Regions from separate parts of the Frankia sp. CcCS3 genome, predicted to be linked through region 2. Evidence: predicted binding sites of a transcription regulator. Region 2 holds the regulator's gene; each other region holds the start of a gene.
The links. Region 2 encodes LexA, which represses DNA repair genes until DNA is damaged. Its sites were predicted from a motif close to CGAACNNNNGTTCG; they were not measured.

Region 1 (7,385 bases), on a different contig from region 2:
GTCCGCCGCGGCATCGCCGGCCGTCCGTACCGTGCCGCCCGGGGACGGGGGACGGCGGCGGAACCCAGCAGGGCGCGCGGCGGGGCGAGGGTGTCGTTGGTCACCCGCCCCGCCCAGACGAGATCCCAGAGCGCGGTGGCGAGCGCCGTGTCGTCGAGCGAGCCCATCCGGTCGGACAGCGCCCGGAAGAACAGGGCCGCCCCGCCGGTGAGCGCGTCGAGAATCGCGGTGTGCAGTGGACCCGAGGCGATCTCCGGGTCGGGCGGAGGCAGCAGCAGGGGCGCGGTGTCGGCGAGGACCAGGGTCAACCAGCCGCCGTCCCCGGGCAGCCCGCCGGCGCCCGCCCAGTGCACCTCGCCGGCGGAGCACAGCTCGTCGAGCATCGCCGGTGAGTAGTCGGCGACGCGGGCCGGGAGGACGAGCTGTTCCCACGCGCTCGCCGGGATCAGCGCGCCCTGCAGCTGCTCGACGGCGCGCAGCACGCCGTCCACCCCCCGGCCACGTCCGCTGGTGACCGACTGCCAGGCCGGTAGGAAGGCACCGAGGACCCGGGGCGGCACCGCCTCGACCTCCTTGCGCAGGGCGGCCAGGCTGCGTCGTCGCAGCGCGCGCAGCACGCCCGCGTCGCACCACTGCTCACCGCCGCGGTCGGGATGCAGCTCGCCGCGGACGAGGCGGCCGCCGCGGACCAGCCCGTCCAGGACACCGGCGACCACCGCCGTGCCCAGCCCCAGCCGGGCAGCCGGTTCCTCGGTGTCGAACGGTCCGTGGGTACGGGCATAGCGGGAGATCAGGTCTCCGAGAGGGTCACGCACCGGTTCGGTGAAGGCGTCGGGAACTCCCACCGGCAGCGGTACGCCCAGGGCGTCGCGCAGCCGGCCGGCGTCCTCGATCGCGACCCACCGCTCCTCGCCGGCGATACGGACCCGCAGGGCCCGGCGGGTCTGTTCGAGCTCGGCGAGCCAGCCCAGGGTGGCACCCCGGGCGACCGCCTCCGCGGTGGTGAGGTCGCCGAGCATGCGCAGCAGGTCGGCCACCCCCTCGACATCGCGGGCGTGGCGGTCCGGGGCGAGCCGCGCGAGCTCCGTGGCGACCTGCGCGAGCGCCGCGGGATCGATCAGCTCCCGCAGGTCCGCCTCGCCGAGGAGTTCGGCCAGCAGGGAGCTGTCCAGTGACAGCACCTGCGCCCGGCGTTCGGCCAGCGGCGCGTCCCCGTCGTACATGAAGGCGGCGACGTAGCCGAACAGCAGGGCGGAGGCGAACGGAGACGGGGACGGCGTCTCCACCTCCACCACCCGCAGCGTGCGGGCCGACACCTCGCGCATCAGCTCCGCGAGCGCCGGAACGTCGAACACGTCCTGCAGGCACTCCCGCATGGTCTCCAGCACGACGGGGAAGCTGGCGAACGTCGCGGCGACGGACAGCAGCTGTGCGCTGCGCTGGCGCTGCTGCCACAGCGGGGTCCGTCGCCCCGGGGTCCGGCGGGGCAGCAGCAGGGCCCGCCCGGCACACTCGCGGAACCGGCTGGCGAACAGGGCGCTGCTCCCGATCTCCGCCCGCACGATCGCGTCCGGCTCGAACAGCGCGAGATCGGCGCCGGGCGGCTCGGCGGCATCCGGGATCCGGGCGACGATGCCGTCGTCGGTGTGCATGATCTGGACGTCGACCCCGTACCGCTCGCGCAGCCGGGCGCCCTGGGCGAGCGCCCAGGGTGCGTTCACCGGAGCACCGAACGGGGAGTGCACCGCCAGGCGCCAGTCGCCGATCTCGTCCCGGAAACGCTCCACGACGATCGTCCGATCGTCACCGAGACGGCCGCCTTCTGCTCGTCGAGGTAGCGCAGCAGGTTGGCGGTGGCCCGATCGTCGAGGCCGGCGGCCCGGACGCGGTCGGCCGCCGCCTGCGCCGGCAACCTGGTGATCTCGCGCAGGAACGCGCCGAGCGCGCGGCCGAGTTCGGCGGGTCGGCCTGGGGCGTCGCCATGCCAGAAGGGGAGCCGACCGGGCCGTCCCGGAGCCGGCGTCACCAGGACCCGGTCGGCGGTGATCTCCTCGATGCGCCAGCCGGATGAGCCGAGGAGCACCACGTCGCCGACCCGCGACTCGTAGACCATCTCCTCGTCGAGTTCCCCGACCCGGCTGGAGCGCTCCCCGACGAGGAAGACGCCGAACATGCCCCGGTCGGGAATGGTGCCTCCGCTGGTCACGGCGAGCCGCTGGGCGCCCGGGCGGGCGGTGAGGATCCCGGTGACGCGGTCCCAGGTGATGCGGGGGCGCAGCTCGGCGAACGCGTCGGAGGGGTAGCGGCCGGCGAGCATGTCCAGGACCGCCTCGAAGGCGGAGGCCGGCAGCGTCGCGAACGTCGCGGTGCGTCGGACCAGCGCGCCGAGCTCGTCGACGTGCCAGTCCTCCATCGCCGTCATTGCCACGATCTGCTGGGCCAGCACGTCGAGGGGGTTGCGCGGGTACCGCAGCCGCTCGATCGCCCCCGAGCGCATCCGCTCGGCGACCATGGCGCATTCGAGCAGGTCGCTGCGATGCTTCGGGATGATGACGCCGCGACTGGTGGCGCCGACCTGGTGGCCCGCGCGGCCGGTGCGCTGCATCCCGGCGGCGACGCTTGGCGGGGACCCGATCTGCACGACCAGGTCGACGGCTCCCATGTCGATGCCGAGTTCCAGGCTGGAGGTCGCGACGACCGCGGGCAGCCGGCCAGCCTTGAGATCCTCCTCGATTCCGGCCCGTTGCTCCCGGCTCACGCTGCCGTGGTGGGCCCGCGCGATCTCCGGCCACGCCGTGCCGCCGCCCTGACCCGAGGCGCCCATCAACGCCGCGGGTGACGTCCGGCTGGCTTCCCCCGGCCCGTCCCCGGCCACGGATTCGCCCGCGGCGGTGGCCGCGGCGAGCCGTTCGGCGTACAGCTCGTTCAGCCGGGCGCAGAGCCGCTCCGCGAGCCGGCGCGAGTTGGCGAAGACGATGCTGGCGGAATGGGCCAGCACGAGGTCGAGGACATGCTGCTCGACCGCCGGCCAGATCGACGCTCGGTGCGGGGCGGAGGCCGCCGAGCCGTCCGGGGACCCGTCGAGGAGCTGTCCGCCGAGCCGGGTCATGTCCTCGACCGGCACCACGACGTCGATCTGGAGGGTCTTGGCCGCGGGGGGGCGGACCACCGCCACCGGGGCCGTTCCGCCCAGGAAGCGGGCGACCTCCTCGACCGGCCGCACCGTGGCGGACAGGCCGATCCGCTGGGCCGGGGTGTCCAACAGGGCGTCCAGACGCTCCAGGCTCAGCGCGAGGTGGGCGCCACGCTTGGTGCCCGCCACCGCGTGGACCTCGTCGACGATCACCGTCCGGACGCCGCGCAGCGACTCCCGCGCGGCACTGGTGAGGATGAGGAAGAGCGACTCCGGGGTGGTGATCAGGACGTCGGGGGGCCGGGCGCCGAAACCGCGCCGTTCGGCGGCGGGGGTGTCGCCCGACCGCAGACTCACGGTCACGTCCGGCTGGGGTAGACCGAGCCGTTGCGCGGCGGAGCGTATCCCCGCGAGCGGCGCCCGCAGGTTCCGTTCGACGTCGATGGCCAGCGCCTTGAGCGGGCTGACGTAGAGCACCCGGCAGCGCCGGGTGGGCTCGGCCGGCGGCGCCGAGCGGGCCAGCGTGTCCAGCGACCACAGGAAGGCGGCCAGCGTTTTCCCCGAACCCGTGGGTGCGACGACCAGCGCGTTGCCGCCGGTGCGAATCGCCTCCCACGCGCCCCGCTGGGCGGGGGTCGCGGCGGTGAAGGCCGCGCCGAACCAGCTCCGGGTCGGGGCGGAGAACGCCGTGAGCGGATCTGGCGGATCGGGGGAAGCGAAGCTGGGCACGTTGACCAGTCTGCGTCGAGGGACCGACAACTTTCCGCCGGTGTGGTTCAGGCCGGGCCCGCTGTGGGGCCCGGCCTCGACCCGGTCGTGGTTCCCGCGACCGTGGTTCCCCCCGACCGTGGTTCCGCCGGTGGGAACCCCAACCGGGGACCCCCGGCGGGGATCCCCGACCAGGACCCCCTTGGGTGGTCCCGTCCCGTCCGGACGGTGCACACTGGCGAAGTGCGGTTGACCGAGTTCTGGGCGAAGATGAACACACGGTTCGGTTCCGCGTACGCAGAGTCGTTTGCGCGTGATCATGTGTTGTCCGGTCTCGGTGGCGCGACGGTCGAGGTGGCCCTGGCCCGTGGTGACGACGCCAAGACCGTCTGGCGAACCGTGTGCGAGGAGTTCGATGTGCCGGCGCGGGATCGCTGAGCCACCGTCCGGTGTGTCGTCGGGTCGTCGAACGTATGTTCGTCTAGAGTCGTCCCTGTGCGGCTACTTGTCCACAGATCATCCTCGACCCTCGAAACTGTCGGACCCACGGCCTAACGTCATCCTCGTGGCCAAGACTCGACGACCTCAGCATGGAGTAACTCCAATGGCAGGACTCGACCGTGAGAAGGCGTTGGATAACGCCTTGGCGCAGATCGACAAGCAGTTCGGCAAGGGATCGGTCATGCGGTTGGGGGACGACACCAGGCCGCCGATCCAGGCCATCCCCACCGGTTCGATTGCTCTGGATGTCGCGCTCGGCATCGGCGGGCTGCCGCGGGGGCGCATCATTGAGATCTACGGCCCGGAGTCGTCCGGGAAGACGACCGTCGCCCTGCACGCGGTGGCGAACGCGCAGGCGGCCGGTGGTATCGCGGCGTTCATCGACGCCGAGCATGCGCTCGACCCCGAGTACGCGGGAAAGCTCGGCGTCGACACCGACGGTCTGCTGGTCTCCCAGCCGGATACCGGCGAGCAGGCGTTGGAGATCGCGGACATGCTCGTCCGGTCCGGCGCGCTGGACATCATCGTTATCGACTCGGTGGCCGCGCTGGTCCCGAGGGCCGAGATCGAGGGTGAGATGGGGGACAGCCACGTCGGCCTCCAGGCCCGCCTGATGTCCCAGGCCCTGCGCAAGATGACCGCGGCGCTGGCGAACTCCGGCACGACCGCGATCTTCATCAACCAGTTGCGCGAGAAGATCGGGGTGATGTTCGGCTCCCCGGAGACCACGACCGGTGGTAAGGCGCTGAAGTTCTATGCGTCGGTGCGCCTCGATGTCCGTCGTATCGAAACCCTCAAGGACGGCACGGAGGCCGTGGGTAACCGGACCCGCGTCAAGGTGGTGAAGAACAAGGTGGCGCCGCCGTTCCGGACCGCCGAATTCGACATCGTCTACGGAGGCGGTATCAGCCGGGAGGGTTCCCTGATCGACATGGGGGTCGAGCACGGCATTATTCGTAAGTCCGGTGCCTGGTACACCTACGACGGCGATCAGCTCGGCCAGGGCAAGGAGAACGCCCGGTCGTTTCTGCGGGACAACCCCGACCTGGCCAACGAGATCGAAAAGAAGATCAAGGAGAAGCTCGGCATCCTGCCCAGTCTCGAATCCGATGCCGTGGCGCCCGTCCCGGTCGATCTGTAGCCGATGGCAGGAGCAGATCCGGGGAATGTCGCGGCCGGTCCGTCGTTCGCCCGGACGGCCGTCGCGGCGGACGAAGAGCCGTGGCTGAAGGATCCGATCTCGGTCGCGCGGGAGATCTGTCTGCATCAGTTGGCGACCAGAGCGAGGAGTCGAGCAGAGCTTGCGGCGACCATGCGGCGACGAGGGGCCACCGATGAGATTGCCGGTGTGGTCCTCGACCGGTTGGCCGCCGTCGGTCTGATCGATGATGAGGCCTTCGCCGCCGCCTTCGTCTCCTCCGCTCGGGCCCGTCGTGGGCTGGGTAGGCAGGCCTTGGCCACAGAGCTGCGTAAGCGGGGAGTGGATCCGGGACACCGTCGAGGCCGCCCGCGAGCTCGTCCTTCGTCGGCTGCGGTCGATGGACCGCCTGCCCGAGCAGGTCCGTACCCGAAGGCTCCTCGCCATGCTGACCCGAAAGGGCTATCCGGTCGAACTGGCGGTCCGGGTCGTGAGCGAGCAAGTCGCTCAGGGGCTCGACGGCGGAGGTCGGATGGCCTGGGTGGTCGATGGCGACGAAGACGACGGCTCGGTGTGAGTGGTGGGGAGATTGAGCCTGGGCCGTCAATGCGCCCTTATTTCTTGACCAGGGATTGTGCGAGACCTAGTCTTTCTTGAAAGGTGACAGGACTCCCGCGGCGACGCGGTCTTGATAGCTCGTCCAACTTCACACGGAGGCAGCCGCTGCGAGTGGGTGCCCGAAGACGGTATGCTCGCCGGCCGGTCGACGTTGGATTGGCCGGTTCGGGAGGCCGTCCGGGCTCCATATCGCAATGGCGCAATCCGCGTGCTGCCCCTCTACGGCTGTGATCGTGCCGAGACGAGGGTCCTTCGCCGCTCCAGCCCGCCTGTGCGGGTCCGACGGAAGCGGAGGGAGCAAGCGATGGAGGGCGTCCTCGTCGTCCTGTCGTCACTCGTACTTGCCGTCCTGAGCGTTCTGATCCTCGCCGTGGCGCGGTTGGTCCGGGCGACCCGGGTTGACAAGATACCCGACCCCGCTCCGGTGGTGTCCCGAACCCCGGCCGCCCGGGACGTCGGGGACGTGACCGGTCCAGCGGACGTGACGAGTCCGGCGGACTTCGACGAGGAGCCGACGGTCCGCGTCCTGCCCACGGTCCGGGAGGGTTCCGGCGCTCCGGCCACGACGGACGCCGACTCACCCGCCGATCGAGACGGCACCGCCGCGCGGACCGGGGGTTCGGCCGTGACCGCCGATCGCTCCGACGGCGGCCTCCGCGCGGCTCATGGTGGTAGCGCGGAGGAGGCGGCGCAGATTGTGGCCCGAGCCGAACGGGAGGCGGCGGAACGGTTGGCGCGGGCTGAGCGGGATGCCGCCGAGATCCGGCGACGCGGCGAGGAGGATGTCGCCCTACTGCGCGAGCGGATGCTCGCCGAGGCGGCAGTCGAAACCTCGCGGCTCCAGGCCGCGGCGAGAGAGTCCGTCCGCGCCGAGCAGGAGGCCGCCCGGACCGAGATCGCCGCGGCGCGGGCGGCGTTCGACGGTGAGCAGCAGGCCCGGCGGACGGAACTGCAGAGCCGGGAGGCTGCGCTAGCCGCTCGGGAACAGCGCGTCGAGGACCGGATGGCCAGCATCGACGATCATAGTCGTCGCCTGGCGGGCCGCGACCGCGACCTGCTCGACCGGGAGAACGACCTGGCCCGTCGGACGGCCGAGGTGGCCGACCTCGAACGTGCCCGTCATGCCGCGCTGGAGCAGGTGGCCGGGCTCACCGCCGGGCAGGCCAGGGGGGAGCTGATCGCCGTCATCGAGCAGGAGGCCCGGCGGGAGGCGGCGCTGATGGTCCGCGAGATCGAGGCCCGGGCTGAGGAGGAGGGTGAGGAACGCGCCCGCAGGATCGTGACCAC
Region 2 (7,385 bases):
GATCCTTTGATCCGCACTGGTCGGCGGGTACCGGCTCGCCGCGGGTCGGGCTGGCCTTCGCCTGCGACACGCCGGACGAGGTCGACGAGGTCTACGCCGACCTCGTCGGCGCCGGTCACGCCGGCCACCTTCCGCCCTGGGACGCCTTCTGGGGCCAGCGGTACGCGGTCGTGCTCGATCCAGACGGCAACCACGTCGACCTCTACGCCCCACTGCCCGTAGTGGCCGCGATATCCGCGACATCCGCTACCGAGACGTCCAGTTCGTCCTGAACGTTGGCAGTTCGGATGAGACGGGTCGGCGGAACTCCGGCGAGCGCGCGTACCTCCCGGGCGAGGTGCGCCTGGTCGGCGTAGCCGGCCTCGGCCGCCACGACCGCGAACGGGATGCCGGCCCGCGCCGCGTGCAGGGCGTCCTGCATCCGGAGGATCCTGGCGAGCGTCTTCGGGCCATATCCGAAGACGCGCCGGCAGCGACGCAGCAGCTGGCGTTCGCTCAGCCCGACTATGCGCGCGAGGTCGTCCACGGGCGCCCGGGCGCGGGCACCCGCCAGAACGGCGGGAACCAACCGGTCCACGAGCGCCGGGTGAACGGGCCGGGCGGCGATCGACGACTCGAATGCGACCAGGGGATCAGCGGCCATGGCGAGCCGCTCGGCGAGTCGCTGCGCCGGTCCGTCGCCCCACAGGTCGGCGAGCGGGATGCGTTGGTCGCGCAGTTCGTCCGCGGCCACTCCGAGGTGGGATGGTCCAGAGCCCGAGTCGAAGCGGAGCCCGACGTGCCGCACGCCTGGTGCCCAGCGCACCAGCTTCGCCGCCGTGTCCGGCCCCGCGACGATCAGATTGGCGTCGGAACTCCAGATGATGTCCATGCATCCGTCCGGCAACACCCGCCGGCTGCACACCAAGTCTGTGTGCCCGGTGCCGCCTGTGTGCCCGGTGCCCTCCGAGGGCCCGGTGCTGTCCGGACGCCGGTCCGCCGTCGTCCGCGTGGTGTCCGGGGGAGTCGGGCGGCCCGAGCTGTCCCAGATCGTCGCGGCGAGGCGGCGGGCCCGTCTCTCGTGGTACTCGTGGTACACGGCGCAGACGCTACGCCGGCGGAGCGGCAAAACGGTTCGCGATCGACGTGGTGGCGTGGGACCCTGGTTGGCGACGGGATTCGCCGGGAAACGAGGGGGGAGACGCGCCACGAGCGTGGCAGGGTCTTCCGGACCGGCGGATCCTCCTCGGGCCACCGGGTCGTGGGGCCCGGCCGGAGCAAGCGGCACGGAATGATCGCGGAATGGTGCGGTAACGGGCCGCGTTGAGAACGGATGGTATGACACTTCCTGCTGACGCCTTCGATGCGTCCACTCTCGACAGATCCCTCATCAAGCTGACTGGCGCCGATCCGTCTTACCTGCCGAACTTCTTCGACGATTCTGGGGACGGTTTCGACCTGGAGGATCGCGCCGCGTTGCGGCGGGTTCCCGGTCTCGCCACCGAGCTCGACGACGTCACCGAGGTCGAGTACCGGCAGCTGCGGCTGGAGCGTGTCGTCCTCATCGGCGTATGGACGTCGGGTTCCCTGCGGTCGGCCGAGAGCTCCATGGCGGAGCTCGCGGCGCTCGCCACGACCGCCGGTTCGGTGGTGCTCGACGCGCTCGTGCAGCGCCGCGATCGGCCGGATGCCGCGACCTACGTCGGTTCGGGCAAGGCGCGCGAGCTCGCCGAGGTCGTCGCGGCGACCGGCGCGGACACGGTGGTCTGCGATGGCGAACTCACCCCGGGTCAGCTGCGGCAGCTGGAGGAGGTCGTCAAGGTAAAGGTCATCGACCGGACGGCCCTCATCCTGGACATCTTCGCCCAGCACGCGACCTCTCGAGAGGGCAAGGCCCAGGTCGAGCTCGCGCAGTTGCAGTACATGCTGCCCCGGCTGCGTGGGTGGGGTGAGTCGATGTCGCGGGCCGCGGCCAGCGGCGGCGGCCGGGCGCCCATCGGTACCCGTGGTCCCGGTGAGACGAAGATCGAGACCGACCGTCGGCGGCTGCGGGCCAGGATGGCGCGGTTGCGCTGCGAGCTCGCCGCGATGACGACCGTGCGGGAGACCAAGCGTTCCGCCCGGCGGCGGGGCGAGGTCCCCAGCGTGGCGATCGCCGGTTACACCAACGCCGGTAAGTCGTCGCTGCTCAACCGGCTGACCGGCGCGGGTGTCCTAGTCGAGGACGCGCTGTTCGCCACCCTCGATCCGACCGTGCGGCGGGCGACCCTGCCGGACGGCCGGGCCTTCACCCTGACCGACACCGTCGGATTCGTCCGGCATCTGCCGCATCAGATTGTCGAGGCGTTCCGCTCGACGCTGGAAGAGGTCGCCGATGCCGATCTCATCCTGCACGTTGTGGACGGATCATCGCCGGATCCGGCCGCGCAGATCTCCGCCGTGCGCGAGGTTCTCAACGACATCGACGCGGGCGGTGTTCCCGAGCTGATCGTCGTCAACAAGGTGGACGCCGTGGAGCCGACGGTCGTCGCGGGGCTGCGCCAGCTCGCCCCAGACGCCGTGTTCGTCTCGGCACGCACGGGCGAGGGGCTGGCCGCGCTGGTCGACGCGCTCTGTGCCCGGGTGCCGCATCCCGACGTGGAGATGCGCGTGCTCGTGCCCTACAGCCGGGGCGACCTGGTCTCCCGGGTGCACGCGAACGGCGAGGTGCTCACGCTGGAGCACACCGAGACCGGTACCCGGCTGTCCGCCCGGGTCTCCCCGGGACTCGCGGCGGAGCTGCACGCCTACCGGGCCTGAGCCCAGGAGCGATCAAACGCGAGGCAACCCGGCCGGCCACCCGATGGGCGGCCGGCCGATCCACGTCAAACCCTGCGGAGCACAGCCACGATCCGGCCGAGGATGGTCGCATCCTCACCGGCGATGTCGGCGAAGGCCGGGTTCTCCGGATGTAGCCAGATCTTGCCGTCCCGAACCCGCAGGCGCTTGACCGTCGCCTCCCCGTCGATCATTGCGGCGACGATCTCCCCGTTGTCCGCGACCGGCTGCTGGCGGACGACCACCCAGTCACCGTCGCAGATCGCCGCATTGATCATCGAGTCGCCGACGACTCGGAGCAGGAACAGAGTGCCCTCGCCGACGATCTCCCTGGGTAGCGGGAAGACGTCCTCGACCGCCTGCTCGGCCAGGATCGGGCCACCGGCGGCGATTCGGCCCAGCACCGGCACGTAGGCGGCGTCCGACTTGCTTCCTTCGGTGGTGCCCGGCGCCGCCTCACCGATGATGGGAATCGTGCCCGCCACCGTCGTCGCGCCCGCGTCCGCATCCGCGCGCCGCCGGGGGTGCTCGACGGTCAGCACCTCCATCGCTCTCGGGCGGTTCGGGTCCCGCCGCAGGTAGCCCTTCTCCTCGAGCACCTTGAGCTGGTGAGCCACACTACTGGTGCTGGTGAGGCCGACCGCCTCACCGATCTCCCGCACGCTGGGCGGATATCCGCGCCGCTCCACCGCGGCCCGGATGACCTCTAGCACCTTGCGCTGCCGGGGGGTCAGGCCCGCGTCCGCGGGGCCTTCGGGAAAGGCTCGCACGTTGCCGCGGGTTCCGCCCCGGCGCGTACCCCTGCCTTGGCTAGTCATCGCTTACCGCTCTCCTCGTCGCGTTTTTCTTCCGCCGTGCGGCCACCGGCCGGCCGGTGGCCGCACGGCGGACCGTCCCGCTCCGGAAGCCGTCACCCACCGACTCGCCGCTGTCCGTGACCGAGGGAAACCGCCCGGTTCACACCCGATCGACTCGACGGTAACCGGCGGGTCGCAGAATCTCAAACGTCTGTTCGAGCGTGTTCCTGGCGGTTTCCGGTTCCCGATGCGACAATCGACCACGCGTTCGATCGAACGAAGGTTCGATCTTCGGCGTTCGGTGTCGTCGGAACGGGAGGGTGCCATGGGATCCGCACACAGGGCGCGGGTCGTCGACCTGTCGACGGCCAGGGACCGGGCGGGTCGCCGGCCGGCGGGATACCCGCCGGGTCGCCCGCCCGCACCCCCGCCGCTCCGGCTGACCCGGCGGGGTCGGGTGGTGGTGGTATCGATTGTCGTGGCGATTGTCGTGGCGATTGTCGTGGCGGTAGCAATCATGATCATGCCTGGGGTGTCGATCGCCGGGCCGGATGCCGCGGAGGCGCCGCGGCGCCATCTGGTCGTGCCGGGGGAGACGCTGTGGGCGGTGGCGGTGGCGCTCGACGAGAGCGCCGACACCCGGGTCGTGGTGGACCGGCTGATGCGGCTGAACCACCTGCGGTCGCCGCTGATCACCCCGGGCCAGTCGCTACTCCTTCCCTGACGCCCGGCTTCCCCGGCTTCCCGGGTCCACGAGTGTCTCGGCGCGGGGGCTCGCGCGCCGTCGTCTTTCGTCGACGTGCGGTGCGGACCACACGGACCATACGGGGGTGCTGTCCCCATCTCTGGGGCCGTGCGCTACCGTGGACACAACATCTGGTGCTTACCGGGGTGTAAGTCATCCACAGGTTGTTCCACAGGTCTTCCACGGGGAGCTGGCGGTCCATCCACAAGGTGGTCCGTCCGGCGTGGATGCCGGGTCCTCAACGGTGTCCCGTCGTCCCCGGTCCGGGGCGGTCGGCTCCGGCGCGGGCGAAGGAGGCGTAGCGCGTGCGGTGCCCGTTCTGCCGGCATCCGGACAGTCGCGTCGTCGACAGTCGGGAGGCCGAGGAGGGTTCGGCGATCCGCCGCAGGCGGTCCTGCCTGTCCTGCGGTCGCCGGTTCACTACGATGGAGGAGGCGTCCCTTCAGGTTCGCAAGCGCAGCGGGGCGGCCGAGCCGTTCAGCCGGGCCAAGGTCATCGCCGGTGTCCGCAAGGCCTGCCAGGGCCGGCCGGTGCGGGATGATGATCTCGCGCTTCTGGCGCAGCGGGTAGAGGATGCCGTCCGCTCGTCGGGGTCGGCGGAGGTGCCCGCGGAGGCGATCGGCCGGGCGATCCTCGGTCCGCTCCGTGAGCTCGACGAGGTGGCTTATCTCCGCTTCGCCTCGGTGTATCTGGCCTTCGAGTCGTTGACCGACTTCGAATCCGCGATCGTCGCGTTGCGCTCCGAGGCCGCCGGACCTCCCACCATGCGGGATGGACCAGCTCGACCGGTCCCGCGCGGCGCCGTCGATGCCTCGCCGGTGACCGGCACCCAGCAGGTGCATAGCAGGTAGGGCCGGGACCACTCGGCCGGAAGCGTCCTACATCGCCCTGGTTCACCGTGCCGGCCCGGTCCCGCCGGCGACGGGTGACATCCCGCGTCGCGGCCGTGCGAGGACCGCGGACCTCCCGGACGGCACACCTGCGGCCCGGCTCGACCTGGCTGGTGCCGTTCGTCATGCGTGTTCGCCGTGCGCGTGCTCGTCCCCGCGGGCACCGCCGTGCGCGGAGGCCCGGCCCCGCACCGTCCCGACGTCCGCTGGCGGCGGCCCGGGGCGGGGATGCCCACAACACATTGTTGAAGGTTGAAGCTGACGAGTGAAGACGAGGAGCGTCATGACCGACAGCCGCGGCACGAAGCCGAGCAGGTCAGCGGCGAAAGCGAGTGGGTTGAAGATCCAGCGGTCACGCACCACCGCCGGCGTCCACCCGTACGACGAGGTCACCTGGGAGTCCCGGGACGTCGTCATGACCAACTGGCGGGACGGCTCGGTCAACTTCGAGCAGCGGGGAGTGGAGTTCCCGCAGTTCTGGTCGGTGAACGCCTCCAACATTGTTACCAGCAAGTACTTCCGCGGGGCGCCCGGCACGCCGGGCCGGGAGTGGTCGCTGCGGCAGTTGATCGACCGGGTCGTGCACGCCTACGGCGCGGCTGGCCGCGAGCACGGCTACTTCGCCTCGGGCACCGACGCCGAGATCTTCGAGCACGAACTGGCCTGGATGCTGCTCCACCAGGTCTTCAGCTTCAACTCGCCGGTCTGGTTCAACGTGGGAACCCCCGCGCCGCAGCAGGTCTCGGCGTGCCAGCCCTATGACGCCCTCGTCAGCACGCCGTCTGGTCTGGTTCCCATCGGCGCCCTGGTGGAGGCGGACGCGGTGGGGACGAAGGTCTTCGACGCGCACGGTCTGACCCAGGTGATCGCGACCAAGTCCAACGGCGTCAAGGACGTCCTGCGGATCTGGACGAAGGCCGGTCACGCGCTCGACGTCACCGCCGATCATCTGGTGTGGCGGAGCACCTCCGCGGGTGCCGGGGCCTTCGTTCCCGCCGGCACGCTGCGGGCCGGGGACACCCTCGAGTGGCATCTCACCATCGCCCCTGGCGAGGGTGAGATCACCTCACGGGAGATCGCCGAGGCGGCGCTCGCGGGCCGGCTGCAGGCGGACGGTTTTGTTGGTCGGTACGCCGGTACGAACGCCTCGCTGACCATCGAGGCGATGACTGTGCCGACCCGGCTGTATGACGCTCCGCTGCCCGTTGTCGCGGCCTATCTGCGCAGCCTGTTCCAGGCCGATGGCTACGTGTCCCGCCGGGAGCGCTCGACGCTGATCGGGCTGGACATGATCAGCGAGGGCCTCATTCGCGGGGTGCAGGGCCTGCTCGCCCGGTTCGGCATCTTCGCGCGGGTACGCCGCGAGGCGGATCCGCGACCCGACCGCCACGACCTCTGGAGCCTGGGCATTCAGAACGCCGGTGACCGGCGGACATTCGCGGACGAGATCGGCTTCCTCGACCCGGTGAAGGCCGCGAAGCTGGAGGCGTCGTTCGATCAGCCCGGCCGGGCCGCGGAGCCGGTGAAGCGGTTGCAGATCGAGCGCATTGAGCCGCGCGGGCCGATGCCGGTCTACGACATCCAGACCGACAGCGGCGAGTACCTCTCCGCCGGCCTACGTGTGCACAACTGCTTCATCCTCTCCGTGGACGACACCATGGAGTCGATCCTGAACTGGTACCGGGAAGAGGGGCTGATCTTCAAGGGGGGTTCCGGGGCCGGGCTCAACCTGTCCCGCATCCGGTCCTCGAAGGAGCTGCTGTCCTCCGGGGGCACCGCGTCCGGGCCGGTGAGCTTCATGCGCGGCGCCGACGCCTCGGCGGGTACGATCAAATCGGGTGGCGCGACCCGGCGGGCGGCGAAGATGGTCGTGCTCGACGTCGATCATCCCGACATCGTCGAGTTCGTGGAGACGAAGGCCCGGGAAGAAGACAAGATCCGGGCGTTGCGGGACGCGGGCTTCGACATGGATCTCGGCGGGCGCGACATCGCCTCCGTGCAGTACCAGAACGCCAACAACTCCGTCCGGGTGACCGACGAGTTCATGCGGGCGGTCGTCGACGGCGGCGGCTTCGACCTGCGGGCCCGCCTCGACGGCCGCGTCCTGGAGACGGTGGACGCCCGCGGGCTGTTCCACACGATCGCCGAGGCCGCGTG
Region 3 (7,385 bases), on a different contig from region 2:
CCCTCGTGCACTGATGATCGTCCGGATGTGCTGACGGGCGGACCCCTCTCGGATCCATCGCGTCGAGCACGTTCGAGACGGCACAGGTTCCGGTCGCGGTCCCTCCTGCCGCGGAAGATCCGTGGCCGCCAGAGTCCACAGGAGGTGGGTTCAGTCTTGGCACGTCATTATGAGCTCATGGTGATCCTCGATGCTGACCTCGAGGAACGCACCGTCGCGCCCTCCCTCGACCAGTACCTCGGTGTCGTCCGTCAGGGCGGCGGCGTGGTGGAGAAGGTCGATGTCTGGGGCCGGCGCCGGCTCGCCTACGAGATCGCCAAGAGTTACGAAGGCATCTACGCCGTCATCGACCTGCATGCGGAGCCCGACGTCGTCGCCGAGCTCGACCGTCAGCTCGTCCTCAACGAGTCGGTCATCCGCACCAAGGTCATTCGGCTTCCAGAGCCGAAGAAGCCACGTCAGAGCCGCCGGGCGGCGGCGTGATCCGGTCCGCGGCGACGGCAGTCCCCGTGCCGTCGTGGGCCGCCGATCTCCGGGAGAGTGCCCATGGCTGGTGAAACCGTCATCACTGTCGTCGGCAACCTAGCCAACGACCCCGAACTGAGGTTCACCCCGAACGGTGCCGCGGTCGCCAGCTTCACCGTCGCCTCCACGCCGCGCACCCTCGACCGCCAGACCAACGAGTGGAAGGACGGCGAGGCGCTGTTCCTGCGCTGCTCCATCTGGCGCCAGGCGGCGGAGCACGTCGCCGAGTCGCTGCAGAAGGGCGCTCGGGTCATCGTCACCGGCCGCCTCAAGCAGCGGTCGTTCGAGACCCGCGAGGGTGAGAAGCGCACCGTGATCGAGCTCGATGTCGACGAGATCGGCCCGAGCCTGCGCTACGCCACCGCCAAAGTCGTCAAGGCCGCGCGCGGCGGTGGTGGCAGCAGTTACGGGGGCGGTGGCGGAGGCGGCTACGGCGCGCCGGCCGGCGCCCCCGCGGGCGCTCCGGCCGGCAGCTACGGCGGCGGTAGTGGTGGTGGAGCACCCATCGATGACCCCTGGTCGCAACCGGCCGGCGGCTACTCCGACGAGCCACCGTTTTGAGCGGCCGGTCGTCGTCCTCGCGAACGACACAACGAGGTAGCAGCACACCCATGGCCAAGGCGGCCGTGCGCAAGCCCAAGAAGAAGGTTTGCGTTTTCTGCAAGGACAAGGTCGACTACATCGATTTCAAGGACACTTCGCTGCTGCGCAAGTACATCTCCGACCGGGGCAAGATCCGGGCCCGTCGGGTGAGCGGTAACTGCAGCCAGCACCAGCGCGACGTGGCGACGGCGGTGAAGAACAGCCGCGAGATGGCGCTGCTGCCCTACACCGCCTCGGCCCGGTAGGGGGTGGCGATGAAGCTCATCCTGACCCAGGAGGTCCCCGGTCTCGGCAGCCCGGGTGACATCGTGGAGGTCGCGAACGGGTACGGGCGCAACTACCTCGTGCCCCGCCGGTACGCGATCCTCGCAACCAAGGGCGCGGAGCGTCAGGTCGAGCAGATCAAGCGGGCCCGGTCGGCCCGCGCGGTCCGCGATCTCGGGCACGCTCAGGAGATCGCCGGTCAGCTCGGTGGCCTCAAGGTCGAGCTGACCAGCCGGGCGGGCAAGGAAGGCCGCCTGTTCGGTTCCGTAACGGCGGCCGACGTGGTGGAGGCGGTGACCGCCGCGGGTGGCCCCGAGCTCGACCGGCGCCGCGTCGAGCTCACCACGCCGATCAAGTCCCTGGGCGCCTACACCGTCGCCGTGCATCTGCACCCCGAGGTGACCGCGACCGTGAAGCTCCAGGTCACGCAGGCCTGACCAGGGCCGGGCGGGCCTGATCGCGGCCGGATGGGCCCGAGGCCGGGCGGTTCTGACGGCGGCGTCCGCCGTTTCTCCCGCTGTACCGCCGCGCTCGCTGTACCGGCTCCCCTGGCCGACCGTCTCAGGCGGCCGGCCAGGGGAGTTCGTTGTGCGTGGGGCAAGGGGCGACGAGCAGATCCGAAACTTTTTCTTATCCACAGGGCACTCGCGATGCGGGCGCCTGCCAGCTGGGTTTCGTCGAGGCTGTGGTCTCGGGTGTCCACAGGTTTCCGGTTTCCGTCCCGATGTCCTCCCCAGGTTCCGGCCGGTTGCCCACAGCTTTTCCACAAGGGCCTGTGGATAACTTTTTGCTGGGGGTGCCCGCCGGTCCGTAAGGTCGGACCCTCCAGACTGAGGAAGGTACTTCTAGCCTGATCGGGCCAGGTCTCCTTCGGTGACGCGGGCGGCGCCCGGCGAGAGGCTCACCGGAGGCCGCCCGCCCGGTCCCTGCTGGGAGCTCCCGGCTGACCGGGGGCGGAGCGGTCCGTTGACAGCGATTCCGATCAGTACGAACATACGTTCGAATACGGGTCTACGGGAATCCCGGGAGGGTGCGTCGTGAGCGTCACCGAGATCTCGCGTGGTTCCGGTGGGAGTACGGAGTTCGACCGGACTCCTCCGCACGACCTGCCCGCCGAGCAGAGCGTGCTCGGCGGCATGCTGCTGTCGAAAGACGCCATCGCCGACGTCGTCGAGGTCCTGCAGACGGGTGACTTCTACCGTCCCGCGCACGGCCTCGTGTACGAGGTCATCGGCGATCTCTACGGCCGGGGGGAGCCTGCGGACGTCATCAGCGTCGCCGCCGAGCTCGGCCGCCGCGATCTGCTCGAGCGGGTGGGCGGTCCGGCCTACATGCACACCCTCATCTCGAGCGTGCCCACCGCGGCCAACGCCGGGTACTACGCCCGTATCGTCGCGGAGAAGGCGGTCCTGCGCCGCCTCGCGGAGGCCGGCACCCGCATCGTGCAGCTCGCCTACGGCGCGGCTCCGGACGTCAGCGACGTCGTCGACCGCGCCCAGGCGGCCGTATACGAGGTGACCGAGCGCCGGACGAACGAGGACTACCTGCCGCTGGGGGAGCTGCTCAACCCGGCGCTGGAGGAGATCGAGTCCATCCAGGGGCATGACGGTTCGCTGACCGGGGTGCCCACCGGTTTCGTCGACCTCGACGAGCTGACCAACGGCCTGCACGGCGGCCAGCTGTGGATCGTCGCGGCCAGGCCGGCCGTGGGCAAGTCGACCCTCGGCCTGGACTTCGCCCGGGCGGCGTCGATCAAGAACGGGATGGCGTCGGTCATCTTCTCGCTGGAGATGAGCCGCATGGAGATCACCATGCGGCTGTTGTCCGCCGAGGCGCGGGTGTCCCTGCAGAACATCCGCACGGGCCGGCTCACCGATGACGACTGGGGTCGCCTGGCCCGCCGGATGGGCGAGGTCGCGGAGGCCCCGCTGTTCATCGACGACAGCCCGCACCTGACGATGATGGAGGTCCGGGCGAAGGCCCGGCGGTTGAAGCAGCGCAACGAGCTGCGCCTGGTGATCCTCGACTACCTGCAGCTGATGTCGTCGCCCAAGAAGGTGGAGAACCGTCAGCAGGAGGTCAGCGAGATCTCGCGGTCGCTGAAGCTGCTCGCCAAGGAGCTCGACGTTCCGGTGGTCGCCATCTCCCAGCTCAACCGCGCCTCCGAGCAGCGGGCCGACAAGCGTCCCCAGGTCTCCGACCTGCGCGAGTCCGGAAGCCTGGAGCAGGACGCCGACGCAGTGATCCTGCTGTACCGGGAGGACACGGTCGAGAAGGAGTCGGCGCGCGCCGGCGAGGCGGACCTCATCATCGCCAAGCACCGCAACGGGCCGACCGGCACCGTCACCGTCGCCTTCCAGGGCCATTACTCACGGTTCGTCGACATGGCGAACTGAATTCTCGGCCCGGGGGCGGGACGAGGCCCACGGGTGGAGAGCGCCAGCGGCCCGGCGGCGGGCCGGGTGGGCGCCCGGGTGTGTTTGGCGTGGTCATGGTCCATGTTGGCGGACCGCGATCTTCCGATGGTGCCAGACTGGGCGGTATGAGTTTCAGGATCATCCATGGCGAGTGAGGGGCGGGACGGCGGGCAGCCCGCCGGAGCGGTCCTCGAAGTCGCCCGGTTCGACATCAAACCGGGCAGCGAAGACGATTTCGTCGCCGCGTATCACGGGGTGCGTGCGGAGCTCGTCGGCACGCCGGGCTGTCGTTTCGCGCGGATGACCCGCGGGGTCGAGTCACCGTCGAGTTTCGTGCTGCTCGTCGAGTGGGACAGCCTGGACGCCCATCTGACGAACTTCCGGGAGTCGGAGCGGTTTGCCCGCTGGCGCGCCGCCCTCGGCCCGTACTTCGACGGCACCCCGACGGTGGCGCACAGTGCGGACGTCCCCGCCGGTCCCGACCCGGCCTGACCCTCGACGACCGCCGGGCTTCTGATCATGACAGCGTTCTTCGGGTACCTGTTTTTCGCGCCGCTCACGGCGCTCTTCTTCGGTTTCCTCATCTGGCTGGTACCGGCGATCCTGCTTCGGAACACGGACGTGGTGAGCCGGCTGAACCTGCGGCCCTTCGCGTTCTTCGTCACCGGCTACGTCTTCAGCGGGCTGATGGCCCTCTACCTGCTGGTGCTGGACGCCGGCCACGACGTCGCGCCGGCGGCCGGCGTCGTCGCATCCCTGGCCCTCGTCTGGGCTGTCCGGCGGCAGTGGCGCCGGCACCGGCCACTGGGCACGCGGCAGGTGGCGAGCATGCGCTGTGACGGCCCGGTCCAGCCGGGGCAGCCGGGTTATCCCGGTCCACCGGTGCCGTCGGGTTATCCGCATCAGCCCGGCCACCCGTACCCCCCCAGGCCGCAGGCCGGGCCGGTCGCGCGAGGTCCGTCCGGGTATCCCGAGGCCGCCGGATATTCGCCTACGCGGCCGGATCAGCCCGGCCCGGGCGGGGGAGGAGACGACCCGGCAGGCGGGGCGGGTGATCCCGGTCGCCCCAGCCAGTCGGGGCATCGGTCGGGGTACCAGCCGGGGCCCGCGGGTCGTCCACCGGCGCCGGACAGCAGCCGCGGGGCCGGTCGGCGGATCGCCGGCTACCCCTGGGCCGTTCCGCCCAGCGGGCCCAGACTGGGGGACCTACCACCCGACGCGCCCCCGTCCCCGCCCCCCGCCGAAGCGGGCCCTGATTCCTGATTCCGGGTCCTTGATTCCGGGTCTCATCCCTGGTCCTTGGCCCCTGATCCCGTCGCTCGCCGTTCGCCGCCCGGCTGGCCGGGCCCCGCGACCTGGCTGACCGGACCCGTCCGTGCGGTGGCGTACCGTCGTGTCATCGTCTGCCAGTGCCGGCGGTCCCCGCCAGCAGCGCCGTTGAATTGATCTTCGAGGTCGAGATGCCCGCCCTGCGCTCCCGTACCACCACCCACGGCCGGAACATGGCCGGCGCCCGCGCCCTGTGGCGCGCGACCGGGATGACCGACGATGACTTCGGCAAGCCGATCGTCGCCGTGGCCAACAGCTTCACCGAGTTCGTTCCGGGGCATGTGCACCTGCGTGACCTTGGCTCGCTGGTGGCCGGGGCGGTGGCCGAGGTCGGTGGGGTGGCGCGCGAGTTCAACACCATCGCCGTGGACGACGGCATCGCGATGGGGCACGGCGGGATGCTCTACTCGCTGCCGTCCCGCGAGCTCATCGCCGACAGCGTCGAGTACATGGTGAACGCCCACTGCGCCGACGCCCTGGTCTGCATCTCCAACTGCGACAAGATCACCCCGGGGATGCTGCTCGCGGCACTGCGGCTGAACATCCCGACCGTGTTCGTCTCCGGCGGGGCGATGGAGTCGGGCAATGCGGTCATCTCCGGCGGCACGGCCCGGTCCAGGCTGGACCTCATCACCGCGATGTCGGCGGCGGTCAACCCGGACATCTCGGACGGCGACCTGTCGATGATCGAGCGTTCGGCCTGCCCGACGTGCGGATCCTGCTCCGGCATGTTCACGGCGAACTCGATGAACTGCCTGACCGAGGCGATCGGGCTGTCCCTGCCCGGCAACGGGTCGACCCTGGCCACCGCCGCCGCCCGCCGTGAGCTGTTCGTCGAGGCCGGGCGTCTCGTGGTCGACCTGGCGCGGCGCTACTACGAGAAGGACGACGAGGCGGTCCTGCCCCGGTCGATCGCGACCGCCGCCGCCTTCCGCAACGCCTTCGCGGTCGACGTGGCAATGGGCGGCTCGACGAACACCGTGCTGCATCTGCTGGCTGCCGCCGTCGAGGCCGGCGTCGACATCACCCTCGCCGACATCGACCGGATCTCCCGCACCGTCCCCTGCCTGTGCAAGGTGGCGCCGAGCTCCACCCGTTACTACCTGGAGGACGTCCACCGGGCGGGCGGCATCCCCGCGGTCCTCGGCGAGCTCGACCGGGCCGGGCTGCTCGACCCGGACCCGCATACGGTGCACTCGGCGAGCCTGCGCGAGTTCCTCGACCGCTGGGACGTCCGCGGCCCGAGCCCCTCGCCGGGCGCGATCGAGCTGTTCCACGCGGCGCCGGGTGGCGTGCGCACGATCGAGCCGTTCAGCTCCACCAATCGGTGGGACACCCTCGACACCGACGCCAGAGACGGCTGCATCCGTTCGGTCGAGCACGCCTACTCCGCCGAGGGTGGGCTCGCGGTGCTGTTCGGCAACCTGGCCATCGAGGGCGCCGTCGTGAAGACGGCCGGCGTGGACGAGAGCCAGTGGGCCTTCCGCGGCCCGGCGCTCGTGGTCGAGAGCCAGGAGGAGGCGGTCGACGCCATCCTCACCGGGCGGGTCAAGGCCGGGGATGTGATCATCGTCCGCTACGAGGGCCCCCGCGGTGGCCCGGGGATGCAGGAGATGCTCTACCCCACCGCGTTCCTCAAGGGTCGCGGTCTCGGCCCGAAGTGCGCTCTGATCACCGACGGCCGGTTCTCCGGCGGGAGCTCCGGACTGTCGATCGGTCACGTCTCCCCGGAGGCGGCCCACGGCGGGACGATCGCCCTGGTCCGCGACGGGGACATCATCGAGATCGACATCCCGGCCCGCCGGCTGGAGCTCGTGGTCTCCGACGAGGAATTGGCGAGCCGACGCGCGGCGCTGGACGCGGCCGGCGGCTACCGTCCCACGGGGCGGGAACGGCCGGTGTCCATGGCGCTGCGGGCCTATGCGGCGATGGCGACCTCGGCCTCCACCGGTGCCGCGCGCGACGTCGGTCTGCTCGGCGGCTGACGAGGCGTCCGAGCGGGCCCGGCTCGGACCGGGACGGGTTCAGACCGGGACGGCGGCGGGGGCGGACGACGGCGTCGCGAGCGTTACGGCGAAATCCCCGTCGGGATCCGTCCACTGCCGCGCCACCGCCCAGCCCGCCAGCGCAAGCTCCGAGGCGATGCCGTCCAGGGTGAACTTGGCGCTGATCTCGGTGAGGATCTCCTCGCCCGGCTGGAAGCCGGCCGTGACGGCGAGGGCCGCGATTGAGACGCGCTGCTCCCGA

Region 1: recA (recombinase RecA) is a predicted target of LexA. The motif match lies at 4,308-4,321, and genes of this name have one in related genera.
Region 3: dnaB (replicative DNA helicase) is a predicted target of LexA. The motif match lies at 2,381-2,394, and genes of this name have one in related genera.

Annotation. Positions count from the first base shown of each region.
Region 1 is NZ_CDWRCL010000058.1:11,166-18,550, forward strand. Features, by position in the region: partial or broken gene AC08OQ_RS07845 (ATP-dependent helicase) at 1-3,892, opposite strand, end outside; gene AC08OQ_RS07850 (DUF3046 domain-containing protein) at 4,085-4,279, shown strand; gene recA (recombinase RecA) at 4,446-5,483, shown strand; partial or broken gene AC08OQ_RS07860 (recombination regulator RecX) at 5,487-5,783, shown strand; gene AC08OQ_RS07865 (hypothetical protein) at 5,881-6,057, shown strand; partial or broken gene AC08OQ_RS07870 (Rnase Y domain-containing protein) at 6,403-7,385, shown strand, end outside.
Region 2 is NZ_CDWRCL010000017.1:10,281-17,665, forward strand. Features, by position in the region: gene AC08OQ_RS03155 (VOC family protein) at 1-272, shown strand, start outside; gene AC08OQ_RS03160 (helix-turn-helix domain-containing protein) at 203-871, opposite strand; gene hflX (GTPase HflX) at 1,318-2,778, shown strand; gene lexA (transcriptional repressor LexA) at 2,844-3,614, opposite strand; gene AC08OQ_RS03175 (LysM peptidoglycan-binding domain-containing protein) at 3,919-4,317, shown strand; gene nrdR (transcriptional regulator NrdR) at 4,644-5,189, shown strand; gene AC08OQ_RS03185 (vitamin B12-dependent ribonucleotide reductase) at 5,512-7,385, shown strand, end outside.
Region 3 is NZ_CDWRCL010000149.1:496-7,880, forward strand. Features, by position in the region: gene rpsF (30S ribosomal protein S6) at 157-483, shown strand; gene AC08OQ_RS13425 (single-stranded DNA-binding protein) at 547-1,086, shown strand; gene rpsR (30S ribosomal protein S18) at 1,137-1,373, shown strand; gene rplI (50S ribosomal protein L9) at 1,383-1,829, shown strand; gene dnaB (replicative DNA helicase) at 2,430-3,788, shown strand; gene AC08OQ_RS13445 (antibiotic biosynthesis monooxygenase family protein) at 3,954-4,301, shown strand; gene AC08OQ_RS13450 (hypothetical protein) at 4,329-5,072, shown strand; gene ilvD (dihydroxy-acid dehydratase) at 5,270-7,123, shown strand; gene egtD (L-histidine N(alpha)-methyltransferase) at 7,163-7,385, opposite strand, start outside.